DNA from 2 places in the Arthrobacter sp. LjRoot78 genome. Region 2 is predicted to be linked to the other one. Evidence: predicted binding sites of a transcription regulator. Region 2 holds the regulator's gene; the other holds the start of a gene.

Region 1 (6,432 bases), 730 kb from region 2:
CGCGGTGCACAAGCAGTTCCCCGGAGAGTCCGCCGCACCGCTGGCACTGGCCGCCGGGGCGGACCTGCTGCTGATGCCCGGAGACGTCGCAGCCGCCCACGCAGCCGTGGTGGGTGCCGTCGAGACCGGCGCGCTGCCGGCGTCCCGCCTCGACGAGGCAGCCCAGCGGGTGGTGACCATGATGATGTGGCGCGCCCGCACCCCTACGTCCCCGGCTGCCGCGCCCGGAAGCGGCTCCGCCCTTTCCCAGCGGGTGTCCGCAGCAGCAGTCACCGTCCTGGCCGGGCCGTGCCATGGGCCGATGGTGCCCGGCAGCGTCCGGGTGGCCGGCGGCAATGAACAGGACCGCGCGCGTTTCGCCGAGGCCGCCCGCGCGGCCGGCATTTCGCTCGGCGCCGGACCGCTCGTGACGCTGATCGGCTATGAAGGGCCCCCGGCCCAAGGCGACGTCGTGGTGGCGCTCGATGCGCCGTGGCCGCTGGCCGGATCGGCGGCGCCCGCCAAGGTGGCCCTCTACGGCCGCAGCCAGGAAGCCTTCAACGCCCTGGTGGCCGTCCTCGCGGGCAGGGCGCCTGCCCCCGGAAAGCTGCCCGCCGCCGTTGGACCTTTTGCGCCCGGAAGCGGCTGCTAACGCACCGCTCCGTGGCGTAACAGCGCTGTCCGGGCTCCGGGGGCGTTTAATGGACCCGTGCCAATTCTGAATAAAGACATGACCCTGTGCATCTCGCTCTCGGCCCGCCCGAGCAACAACGGGACCCGCTTCCACAACCATCTGTATGAGCAGCTGGGCCTGAACTGGATCTACAAGGCCTTCGCGCCCACGGACCTTGCCCAGGCGATTGCCGGGGTCCGTGGACTTGGCATCCGGGGCTGCGCGGTGTCCATGCCGTACAAGGAAGACGTCATTGCGCTGGTGGACGTGATGGACCCCTCGGCCAAGGCCATCGATTCGGTCAACACCATCGTGAACGACGGCGGCAAGCTCACGGCCTACAACACGGACTACACGGCGATCGAGCAGCTGCTGCAGCGCAACGCCGTCCCGACGAACTACTCGGTGCTGCTCAAGGGCTCCGGCGGCATGGCCAAAGCCACGGCCGCCGCCCTCCGCGATGCAGGCTTCCGCGACGTCACCATCGTTGCCCGCAACGCGGCGTCAGGAAAGCCGCTCGCGGACCTCTACGGCTTCAAGTGGAGCGCCGAACTGCCCGCGGCGGACGCCGGCAGCACTGCGGACATGATCATCAATGTGACACCCGTTGGAATGGCCGGCGGTCCCGACGCCGACTCGCTGTCCTTCCCGCCGGAGGCGGTTGATGCCGCGAAGGTGGTGTTCGACGTCGTCGCGCTGCCGGCCGAGACGCCCCTCGTCAAGGCTGCCCGGGCTGCCGGGAAGACGGTCATCACCGGCGCCGAAGTGGCCACCATCCAGGCCCTGGAGCAGTTTGTGCTGTACACCGGCGTCCGGCCCACGGACGAGCAGGTCCGCGCGGCCGAAGACTTCATGCGCGCCCAGTAGCAGGCCATGCCCAGGCATGCCCGGTAACCGGGCAGCAGGCTACCTGGGCTGCACCGGCTCCACCGAAATGGCCACCCGGTCCTCGCCGATCCTGGTGAGGACCAGGGTGGCTGTCTTTTTGCCCTTTGACCCCTTGCCTCCGGCGAGGAGCTGCTTGCGGAGTTCCTCCGGCGTGACCGACGTGCCCCGTTTCTTGATGTCCAGCACGCCGATGTTGTGCTGCTTCACCCACGCCTTGAGGGCCTTGACGTTGAACGGCATCACCTCCAGGACCTTGTAGGCCCTGGCAAACGGGGTGTCCACGAGCTCCGGTGCGCAGATGTAGGCAATGTGTTCGTCCACGAGGTGGCCGTTCAGCCGCGCCGCGACATCCGCCACGAGCCCGGCCCGGATGACGGCCCCGTCGGGCTCGTACAGGTACCCCTCCACCGGACCCACGGGGGCCACCGGCCCGCCGTCGAACCCTTCCGCGCTGGTGATTTCGGCAGCGCCCTGCGGGCCCAGAAGCAGGGCGGCCCGCCGGATGCCGGGGCGGCTGACCGCATTGAACCACAGTGTCACTTCGGTGACGTCGCCGCCTACCGAGACCCACTGTGCCTCGCAACCGGCAGGGACGGATTCGTGCGGCATGCCGGGCCCCATCTTCACGCCTACCGCGTGCCCGGATTCGGCGAGGGATTCCACGAAGGACAGCGGCGGCGAGAATTCCTCCGGATCCCAGATCCGGCGCGTGCCCGAGGTGGAGGTGGTGCGGCGGGCCGGGTCCAGCCAGACGCCGCCCACGCCGTCGAGCGGGACGGAGGTGGCATCGGAGTGAACCACACTGGCGTGGGGGAAGGGAATCAGGTTCATGGTGGCGCAGGCGGCAGTGGTTTCGTCCATTTCCACTGCCGTGACCCGGATGTCCATGGAGGCCAGCGCCATGGCATCGGCACCCAGCCCGCAGCCGAGATCCGCCACGTGCTCGATTCCCGCGGAGGCGAACCGTTCAGCATGCCGGGCGGCGACATTGAGGCGCGTGGCCTGTTCAAGGCCCGCCTGGGTGAAGATCATCTGCCGGGCGAATTCGCCGAATTTGGCCTCAGCCTTGGTCCGCAGCCTGGACTGGGTGAGGACTGCCGAGACGAGCGCGGGGGAGTGGCCGGCTTTCCGGAGCGACTCATTGAGCCGGAACGCATCGTCCTCCCGGTACGGCCCCAGCGACGCCAGCAGCTCCCAGCCTTCGCTGGTCAGGAGCGGGGCGATCAGGTCCTGCGGTGCGTCAGCCATGTCATCAAGCCTAATCGAGAAGACTCATCGGGCAGCCCGGCACCCCTGTACGGCTAGGGTTGGAGGCATGGAAGACAGCGCAGGGCCGCAGCCACCCGTAGAAGATCAACGCAATGACCACCACCAGCACACGGGCCTTGCCAGGTACGCCCGCCCCGCGCTGATCGCCGGTGCCGCCATCGCCGTCGTCTGCCTGGCGCTCCTGGTGATCATCTTCTTCCTGGACTCCTTCAACGCAACCGTGTACTCCGTGGGCGGCAAGAACATCCAGGACGACACCGACGAGGCGCGGCAAATCCGCGAGTCGTACGCCGCTGTCCGCGCAGGAGGCCTCGTGTTCCTGGTCGCCTCGGTCGCCACGGCGCTCGCCGCCGCCGTCGTGCTGTACCGGAACCGCAACGTTACGAACGACGACGACACGGACGACGGCGACGACGTCGACTTTGAGGACCTGGCGGGTCGCTAGGCGTTCACCGCGGACGAAATTCTGGCACTCGCCTTGACCGAGTGCTAACGACTTACATAGAGTCGTCATTAGCACTCTCCCTAGGAGGGTGCTAATACATGAAGAACTGCCAGCCACGCTGCTGCCGGCACCGCGACGACGGTTTGCATGCATAGGCGCAACAGTTTTCCAGTCCATGAATTTGCTGACGAAAAGGAGAGGTCCGAGTGTCGGTCTCTATTAAGCCTCTTGAGGATCGTATTGTTGTCCGCCCGCTCGAAGCCGAGCAGACCACGGCTTCCGGCCTGGTTATCCCGGACTCCGCACAGGAGAAGCCGCAGGAAGGCGAAGTTGTTGCAGTAGGCCCCGGCCGCTTCGACGACAACGGCAACCGCGTTCCGGTCGACGTCGCCGTCGGCGATGTTGTTATTTACTCCAAGTACGGCGGAACCGAAGTCAAGACCGGCGGCACCGAGTACCTCGTGCTGTCCGCCCGCGACGTTCTGGCGATCGTCGTAAAGTAACTCTTTGACCCCGCGCCGCCGATCCGTCTGATTCATTTCTGACTGGTCAGCGGCGCGGGGTTTCTGTCTCGAAAGGACACAACCATGGCAAAGCAGCTTGCGTTTAACGACGCTGCCCGCCGGTCGCTTGAAGCCGGCATCGATAAGCTCGCCAACACTGTCAAGGTGACGCTTGGCCCGCGCGGCCGCAACGTCGTGCTGGACAAGAAGTGGGGCGCTCCCACCATTACGAACGACGGTGTGACCATCGCCCGCGAAGTCGAACTGGATGACCCGTTCGAAAACCTTGGCGCTCAGCTGGCCAAGGAAGTCGCCACCAAGACCAACGACGTCGCCGGCGACGGCACCACCACCGCCACCGTCCTGGCGCAGGCACTGGTCAAGGAAGGCCTGCGCAACGTTGCAGCCGGCGCCGCTCCGGGCCAGATCAAGCGCGGCATCGAGGTCTCGGTTGAGGCCGTCGCAGCACGCCTGCTCGAGAACGCCCGTCCCGTTGAAGGCACCCAGGTTGCGAACGTCGCAGCCATCTCCGCCCAGAGCGATGAGATCGGCGAGCTCCTGGCCGAGGCTTTCGGCAAGGTCGGCAAGGATGGTGTGATCACCATCGAGGAGTCCTCCACCACGCAGACCGAACTGGTCCTCACCGAGGGCATGCAGTTCGACAAGGGCTACCTGTCCCCGTACTTCGTCACCGACGCGGAACGCCAGGAAGCAGTACTCGAAGACGCCCTCATCCTGATCAACCAGGGCAAGATCTCCTCGGTGCAGGACTTCCTGCCGCTGCTGGAAAAGGCGCTGCAGAGCTCCAAGCCGCTGTTCATCATTGCCGAGGACGTTGAAGGCGAAGCCCTCTCCACCCTGATCGTCAACCGCATCCGCGGCACCCTGAACGTTGTTGCCGTCAAGGCTCCCGGCTTCGGCGACCGCCGCAAGGCCATGCTGCAGGACATCGCGACGCTCACCGGCGCACAGGTTGTTTCCCCGGAACTCGGCCTGAGCCTGGACTCCGTTGGCCTCGAGGTGCTCGGCACTGCCCGCCGCATCACGGTCACCAAGGACAACACCACCATCGTTGACGGCGCCGGATCGGCCGAGGACGTTGCGGCACGCGTTGCCCAGCTGCGGGCCGAGCTGACCCGCACCGACTCGGACTGGGACAAGGAAAAGCTCCAGGAGCGCCTGGCCAAGCTGGCCGGCGGCATCGGCGTGATCAAGGTTGGCGCAGCCACCGAGGTTGAGCTGAAGGAAAAGAAGCACCGCATCGAGGACGCCGTGTCCTCCACCCGCGCTGCCCTCGAAGAAGGCATCGTAGCCGGTGGCGGTTCCGCCCTCATCCACGCCCTGAAGGCACTGGACGAGGATCCGTCGGTCACCGCGCTCGAAGGTGACGCAGCAGCCGCTGTGGGCATCGTGCGCCGCGCCCTGGTCCAGCCTGTGCGCTGGATCGCCCAGAACGCCGGCTTCGACGGCTATGTCGTCGCTGCCAAGGTCGCGGAATCCGCCATCCACCACGGCTTCAACGCCAAGACCGGCGAGTACGAAGACCTCATCGCTGCCGGCGTCATCGACCCCGTCAAGGTGACGCGCGCAGCCCTCCGCAACGCGGCTTCCATCGCAGCGCTGGTTCTCACCACCGAGACCCTCGTTGTCGAAAAGCCGGCCGACGAGGACGAGCACGCAGGCCACAAGCACTAGCTTGCAGGCAGTGCTGTGCTTTACTAGCGCAGCAAAAAGGCCGGTCCGGCCGGGCGGTTCCCAGGAACCGCTCACGCCGGGCCGGCTTTTTCGCGCCCGTTTGAACCCCTTTGCATTCTGTCTTACACCTCTTTTCACCCCGGTCCGGGGCTTGCTGCCGGAGCTTGTGCACCCGGCACCCCCGGCGTACCGTGGCGCTTAGATGGAGCTCGGAAGGGTGCGGGGAGGCATCATGGCAACGTCCGAAGCCGGCCTGGACAGGGGCCGAGCCGCCTTCGAGGAACATCGCTGGACCGACGCCGTCGAGCACTTCCTCGATGCCGACCAGAGCGGGGGGCTCCCCGCGCCGGACCTCGAGCGCCTGGCCACCGTGGAAATCCTGACCGGCAAAACCGACGCCGGAATCGACACCCTCACCCGCGCGCACGAGGAGTACCTCGTCGTCGGCGACGTGGCGGGCGCGGCCCGTTGCGCCGGGTGGATCGGCATACACCTGATGAACGCGGGCCAGCCGGCCCGCAGTACGGGATGGTTCGCCCGCGCCGGACGGCTGGTGGCTGAGCTGAACGAACCCTGCGCAGTGGAGGGGCTGCTGCTGATGCCCACGGCACTGGGCATGCTGTTCGGAAGCAACCCCGAAGGTGCCCGCCGGGTGTTCACGGACGCCCTGGCCATCGGGGAGAAGTTCCAGGACCGGGACCTCATCTCGCTTTCGTTGCTGGGAACGGGCCAGGCCTGCGTGGCGCTCGGTGACATCAGCACCGGCGTCGGGCTCCTTGATGAGGTGATGGTCGCGGTAACCGCCGGGGAGCTCTCGCCAGTCCCCTCCGGGATCATCTACTGCGCCGTCATCGGCACCTGCCACCTGGCCTTCGATCTGCGCCGCGCCCTGGAGTGGACGGCCGCACTGGACCGGTGGTGCGGCGGACGGCCGGACATGGTCCTGTTCAGCGGCCAGTGCCAGAGCCACCGCGCCGACC
Region 2 (6,432 bases):
GGCTCGACAGGATGTTGTATGTCAACACCTCAACCGGATTTTGGAGCGACTGGCTCCGGAGCAGGGCCGCGAGCTGCTGGAGCACTGCCGGTGTAATGACCGTGCCCCGGTCAACGAGTCCCCTTACTTCGTGGAGCAGGCGCATGATCCTGGGAACGTCGGCCGCGGGGCCGCTGATGGCCAGTTCATTGCCGCGGACATGGAAATCCACGGCAGGAAACTGTTCTTCGATAAAACGGAGGGCCTCGTCGTGACTGCCGAGGGACTGAACCATCTGTTCGGAGTTGTCGAAGATGACCACCTCCGTCCGGACACCGGGAAGACTGTGGGGAAATTCACCTGTGGTGCGCTCACCGGCGCTGAACCGGGGCCTTCCGTTTGTTGCTTCAGTCATGGTGCCGGCCTGCGGGCCTCTGGTCCCCTCCAGTTAGGAAAATTGTTTCTCTGGCCGATCACTTCGCTCCCGCTGCTTCAGCGTCGGACTCCGTGCGCGGCCGAGTCCTTATATCTTACGCCAGTAAGCCGTCCGGGGGCCGCGGGGCGTGGCTGCCGGGCGTTTGGCCGCGACCGCTTCGTTGCAGATTCCCGTCATTAGGTATCAACTTCGTATCGGCCTCGTATCGTTCCCGTTGCAGTTCGGCAATCCGTCCGCAAACGCCGCAGGGCGCCTGGGACTCTATGTAATGCTGGAATCCATCGCGGGCTTTCGCCCGTCTTGAACCACTTCATCGGCAACGTTTATCAGGACAGGGCAGGTACCGGGATCACCATGGAGACCAGGAAACCACGACGCCGGCAGACAGCAGGAGGCGGGCGGACACGTTCCGCAGTGCTCCTGTTTGTGCTGCCCGCTGCCATGGTGCTGTCCTCCTGCGTCGCCACTCCCCAGCCGTCCTTGAACACCGCTGCCAGCACCCCCCAGACAGTCACCGGATCCGCCACCGCGGGCGTTCCCAGCACGAGTGCCCCACTGGAAACCACGCAGGCTTCCAACAAGGCACCCGTGTACTGGATCGGCCGCAGCAACGAGAACGTCTACCTGTACCGCGAATTCCGGGATGTCCCGGAGCAGGAAAACCCTGTCACCAGGGCCCTGCGCTCCATGATGTCGGACAAGCCGCTGGATCCCGACTTCTTTACCCCGTGGCAAAACCCGAAGAAGCTGGCAACGTCGATCTCCGGCAAGAACGTCATCACGGTGGACGTCTCACCGGATGCCTTCAACAGCAACCTCGACGAGGACATGGCCAAGCGGGCCATCCAGCAGCTGGTCTACACGGCAACGGCCGCGGGAGCGAGCTCAGGGCTGGTGGACTCGGGCCAGCAAATCCAGGTGGTCATCCTGGTTGACGGGCACACCGATTACCTCGCCTTCAACCACGTTCGGCTGGGCAGTCCCACTCCGCGCGGGGCAGGCATGGTGGCCCCGGTCTGGATCATCGATCCCCAGGAAGGTGTGGGCGTCCCCGACGGCAGCGTCAAGATCAGCGGACGGAGCACGCTGCCCGGGGGCAAACTTCGGTGGAAAATCCTGAAAGTCGACGGCAGCAGCGACAAGACCGCCTATTTGGGCGGCGAAGTCACTGCCTCGGCAGACCAGGCACAGTCCGGACTTTTCTCGATGAATGTCAACCTGGCGCCGGGAAATTATGAGATCCGGGTATTCCAGGTCGACCCGGGGAACCCCGACCGGGAACTGAACGTGGACTCCCGCGGTTTCAAGGTTTCCTAGCGGGGCTACCAGCGACCCAGGATGTCGCTGGCGAGCACCGTGGCGGCCGGTCCTGCCGTGGATGACCTCAGTACATGGTGGCCAAGGAGCGCCGTCACGGCACCGGCCCCGCACAGCCTGGTAACCTCCCGCGGACTGATGCCCCCTTCGGGCCCCACAATCAGCAGGATTTCGCGCGGCCCCGGCTCCGGTGCCCCGGCGTTGTTCTCGCACCACGCCTCGAGCACGCTCCGCAGCGGACGCACGGCATCCTCATGGAGGATGATGGCCAGGTCCGCGGCGGAGACTGCGGCCTGAAGTCCGGCACCGTCGACGGCGGCACGGACTTCAGGAATCCAAGCCCGCCGCGCCTGTTTGGCGGCTGCGGTCACCACGGACTGCCATTTGGCGTGGGCCTTCGCGGCCCGTTCGCCTTTCCACCGGACGATGGAGCGTTCGGACTGCCACGGGATGATCGCGTCGATCCCCAGTTCGGTGGCGGTTTCTGCGGCGAGTTCGTCCCGGTCCCCTTTGGCCAGTGCCTGGACCAGGACCAGGCGGAGGTCCGGGCGCTCCTCCGTGTCGAGGACTGAACACTCCACCGTCAGTTCACCTTGGCCAACGGCGGCGACCGTGCCGGTGAGCCTTTTGCCGGCGCCGTCGGCGATGTCAACGGATTCCCCCACGGCAATCCGCTTGACGGTGACCGCGTGCCTCGCCTCTGCGCCCTCGAGGACAAAGTGCGAACCGGGAACCTGGTGGTCCAGGGCTCCCGGGGTTGCGAAAAAGACAGGGTTGCTCACCGCTACAGGTTACCGAGCCGGTCCCGCAGCTTGGCGAAGACACCGCCGCTGGCGGAGAGTTTCCCTTCGGTGTACTGCTCGCCACGGAGTTTCGCGAGCTGCCGCAGCAGGTCTTCCTGCGCGGCATCAAGCTTGGCCGGGGTCTCGACCTGCAGGTGCACTTTCAGATCGCCGCGGCCGTAGCCCCGGAGGTGGGTGACGCCGAGCCCGCGAAGGGTGATGACCTCACCGGACTGGGTGCCCGCCTTGACGTCGATTTCCTGCTGGCCGTCGAAGGTGTCGAGGCTGAGTTCGGTGCCAAGGGCTGCGGCAGTCATCGGGATGTGCAGGGTCGCGTGAAGGTCATCGCCGTCGCGTACGTACGTCGCGTCATTGTTGACCCGGATCTCCACATACAGGTCGCCGGAGGGTCCGCCGGCAGGGCCGGCTTCGCCCTGGCCGCCAAGCTGGATCCGGGTTCCGGTGGCAACGCCGGCAGGGACCTTGACCGTCAGCGAACGCCGGCTGCGGATGCGGCCCTGCCCGTTGCATTCATTGCAGGGATCCTTGATGACGGTTCCGAAGCCTTCGCAGGAGCCGCAGGGCGCCGCCGTCATGACCTGGCCCAGGATGGAACGGACGGCCCGCTGGACCTGGCCGCTGCCCCCGCAGATGTCACAGCGCACGGGGTGGGTCCCGGGCTGGCAGCAGGAACCCTCGCAGGTGGGGCACGTTACGGCAGTGTCCACTTCGAGCTTCTTGTTGACGCCGAAGACGGCGTCGCGGAGGTCGATGCGGACGCTGATGAGGGCATCCTGCCCCCGGCGGACACGCGAGGCAGGTCCGGATGAGCCGCCCGCACCGAAGAAGGTGTCGAAGATGTCCTGGAAGGCGAAGCCCTGTCCCGAGTAGCCGGCGCCGCCAAAACCGTTATCGGTGCCGTTCTCGTTGCCGGTGGTGTCGTAGACGCGGCGCTTCTGCGGATCGGACAGCACTTCATAGGCGTGCGTGACAGCCTTGAAGCGGTCCGAGGCATCCTCACCGGGGTTCACGTCCGGGTGCAAAGTGCGCGCAAGCTTTCGGTAGGCCTTCTTGATCTCTTCGCCCGTCGCTTCGGGTGAGACTCCAAGAACGTCGTAGTGGCTGCTCAAAGTTCGTATCTCTTCCTGGTTGTACTGCCTGTGATGCTGCTGCCGCACCCCGGAAGCCGGGACACGGAGGCCGGGTTGGCTGATGAAGGGCCGGTCACGGCCCGAGGATCCTGGAAAGGTAGCGTGCCACGGCACGGACCGCGGCCATGGTGGTGGGATAGTCCATCCGGGTGGGGCCAAGGACGCCAACCTTGGCACTGGAACCGGGCCCGTAGCCTGTGGCCACCACCGAGGCTTCCGCGAGGCCGTCGTAGGGATTCTCCCGGCCGATGCTGACGGTCACGCCGCGGGGGTCCTGCGCCATTTCGCTGAGCAGGCGGAGCATGACCACCTGTTCCTCAAGCGCCTCGAGGACCGGGCCGATGCTCAGCGGGAAGTCAACGTTGGACCGCGCGAGGTTGGCGGTGCCGGCCATGACCATCCGCTCTTCGCGGGTGCTGCTGGCCAGGGCATCCAGGCCGCGGGCCAGCGCCTGGGCGGCGTGCCGGCGTGCCGGTTCGCAGCTTGCGACGACGGCGGGCAGCGCCTGCGGGAGCAGGCTCAGCGGCGTCCCCGACAGGCTTTTCAGGAACCGTGAGCGAAGGCCGGCAAGGGCCTCGTCGCTGAGTTCCTGGCCGACGTCGATGACCCGCTGCTCGACCTTTCCGGTGTCCGCAATCAGGACGGTGAGGACCTGGCGCGGCGCCAGCAGCACGAACTCGATGTGCCGCACCATGGCACGACTGAGGTGCGGATACTGCACCACGGCCACCTGGTTGGTCAGCTGCGACAGCAGCCGCACCGTGCGTTCCAGGACGTCGTCCAGGTCTTCCGATCCTTCGAGCAGCGTCTGGATGGCCCGGCGTTCCGCCTGCGACAGCGGCTTGACGGCGGAAATCTGGTCGACGAAGAGCCGGTAGCCCTTATCCGTGGGGATGCGCCCGGCGCTGGTGTGCGGCGCCGTGATTAGGCCCTCATCTTCCAGGGCCGCCATGTCATTGCGGATCGTGGCGCTGGAGACCCCCAGATGGTGCCTCTCCACCAGGGCCTTGGAGCCCACAGGTTCGCGGGAATGGACGTAGTCCTCCACGATGGCGCGCAGTACTTCAAGCTTGCGTGGTTCGCTCATTCTCCACCTCCGATCGGCTTCACCCGGGCCGCGGACCGGCTCTGTCGCCTGCCAGATCCCGTCTACCGTTAGCACTCGTCATGTCTAAGTGCTAACCAGTCTAATATGAGTCGCCGCGTTGTTAGCATTGGTACCGCTCCGGGCGAAACTCCGGAGCAGGACAGGACATGCACCTCCGTGACGCCACGGGCGCCGCTGTTCCCCTTCTCCTGTTTCACTTTCTGTGTTCACTTTTTCTAGCGCAAGGTTGTGTCTATCCGATGTCGTACCAGAACTGGGGCCCGCAGGACATCACGGCTCCCCGGAAAACCGAGCTTCCCGAAGTGCCGGTTGAACGCGGCATGGTGCTGGAAGACGTGCAGTCCGGCTGGGTGGGCGCCGTCACCAGGGTGGAGAAGTCCGGCGGGATGCATGTTGTTGCCCTGGAGGACCGGCGCGGGAAGTCCCGCACGTTCCAACTTGGCTACGGGTTCCTCCTGGAGGGCCTGCCGATCCGGCTGATGCCCCCGGCACCGCGCGCCCAGGCAGCCTCCGGCACATCCGGCAGGACGGCCTCCGGATCCGTGCGGGTGGCAGGCCAGCGCGCCCAGGTGGCCAAGGCCAGCCGCATCTGGGTGGAAGGCAAACACGACGCCGAACTTGTGGAAAAGGTCTGGGGTGACGACCTCAGGGTGGAGGGCATCGTCGTCGAGCCCTTGCACGGAATTGACGATCTTACGGCTGCGGTAGCCGCATTCCGGCCGGGTCCGGGCCGGCGGCTGGGAGTGCTGGTGGACCACTTGGTTGCCAATTCCAAGGAATCACGGATCGCCGATGCCGTGATGGCGTCCCCGGGCGCTGCGGGCAACGTCCTCATCGTGGGCCATCCCTATGTGGATGTGTGGCAGGCCATTCGGCCGGCAGTGCTCGGCATCGACGCGTGGCCGGTTATTCCGCGGGGCGTGGACTGGAAGACCGGGATCCTGACAGCCTTCGGCTGGCCGCACGAGACTAAGGAAGACATTGGCCTCGGCTGGCAGAAGCTGCTGGGGGCGGTGCGTAGTTACGCCGACCTGGAACCGTCCCTGCTGGGCCGCGTGGAAGAGGTCATCGACTTCCTCACGGTGCCCTAGGCGGAAGTTACCAGTGCGTTAGGCGGAAGTCGAACTCTCCGAATGCACCCCCGACCCAGTATTCTTGATAAGGCGGTTGTTGCTCCTGTGGCAGCGTCCGCTTATCCGGGAACCACCGCACCACTGCAATCCGAAGGACGACACCTTGGCAGAAGACGCACGTGAACAACGGGACAACCAGGCCGGCCATGGCCAGCCCCAGTATCATGGTGTCCCCGCCAACGCCCTGCCGCTGACGGCCAACGAAGACCGGCAGTGGGCAACCCTCGCGCACTTCGGCGGCATCCTTGGGTGCGTCCCGTCGCTGTTGATCTACCTGATTTTCAAGGACCGCGGACCGTTCACGGCGCAGGAATCCAAGGAAGCGCTGAACTTCACCCTGCCTCCCACGATCGCTGCAGTCATCTGCAACATCCTGGTGCTGCTGCCGGTGGTGGGGAACATCTTCGCGGTGCTGGCCACACTGATTTGGATCGCCGTGACGTGCTTCTCCGTGGCAGCCGGGATCCATGTGAACCGCGGCCAGCCGCACCGCTACGACTTCAACCTGCGCTGGATCAAGTAACCG

The links. The regulator HrcA, encoded in region 2, represses chaperone genes, less so after heat shock. The targets are predictions, from matches to a motif close to TTNGCACTCGNNNNNNNCGAGTGCNAA.
Region 1: the regulator HrcA is predicted to act here: its motif matches at 3,276-3,302, upstream of groES (co-chaperone GroES).

What each region holds. Positions count from the first base shown of each region.
Region 1 is NZ_CAXUTG020000001.1:3,166,829-3,173,260, reverse strand. It holds gene ACSQ1X_RS14690 (glycoside hydrolase family 3 N-terminal domain-containing protein) at 1-631, shown strand, start outside; gene ACSQ1X_RS14685 (shikimate 5-dehydrogenase) at 689-1,519, shown strand; gene ACSQ1X_RS14680 (THUMP-like domain-containing protein) at 1,559-2,788, opposite strand; gene ACSQ1X_RS14675 (hypothetical protein) at 2,856-3,254, shown strand; gene groES (co-chaperone GroES) at 3,461-3,757, shown strand; gene groL (chaperonin GroEL) at 3,842-5,452, shown strand; gene ACSQ1X_RS14660 (LuxR C-terminal-related transcriptional regulator) at 5,685-6,432, shown strand, end outside.
Region 2 is NZ_CAXUTG020000001.1:2,432,055-2,438,486, forward strand. It holds gene ACSQ1X_RS11270 (PhoH family protein) at 1-394, opposite strand, end outside; gene ACSQ1X_RS11275 (GerMN domain-containing protein) at 770-1,732, shown strand; gene ACSQ1X_RS11280 (16S rRNA (uracil(1498)-N(3))-methyltransferase) at 1,738-2,514, opposite strand; gene dnaJ (molecular chaperone DnaJ) at 2,517-3,644, opposite strand; gene hrcA (heat-inducible transcriptional repressor HrcA) at 3,739-4,752, opposite strand; gene ACSQ1X_RS11295 (DUF3097 domain-containing protein) at 5,013-5,864, shown strand; gene ACSQ1X_RS11300 (DUF4870 domain-containing protein) at 6,010-6,429, shown strand.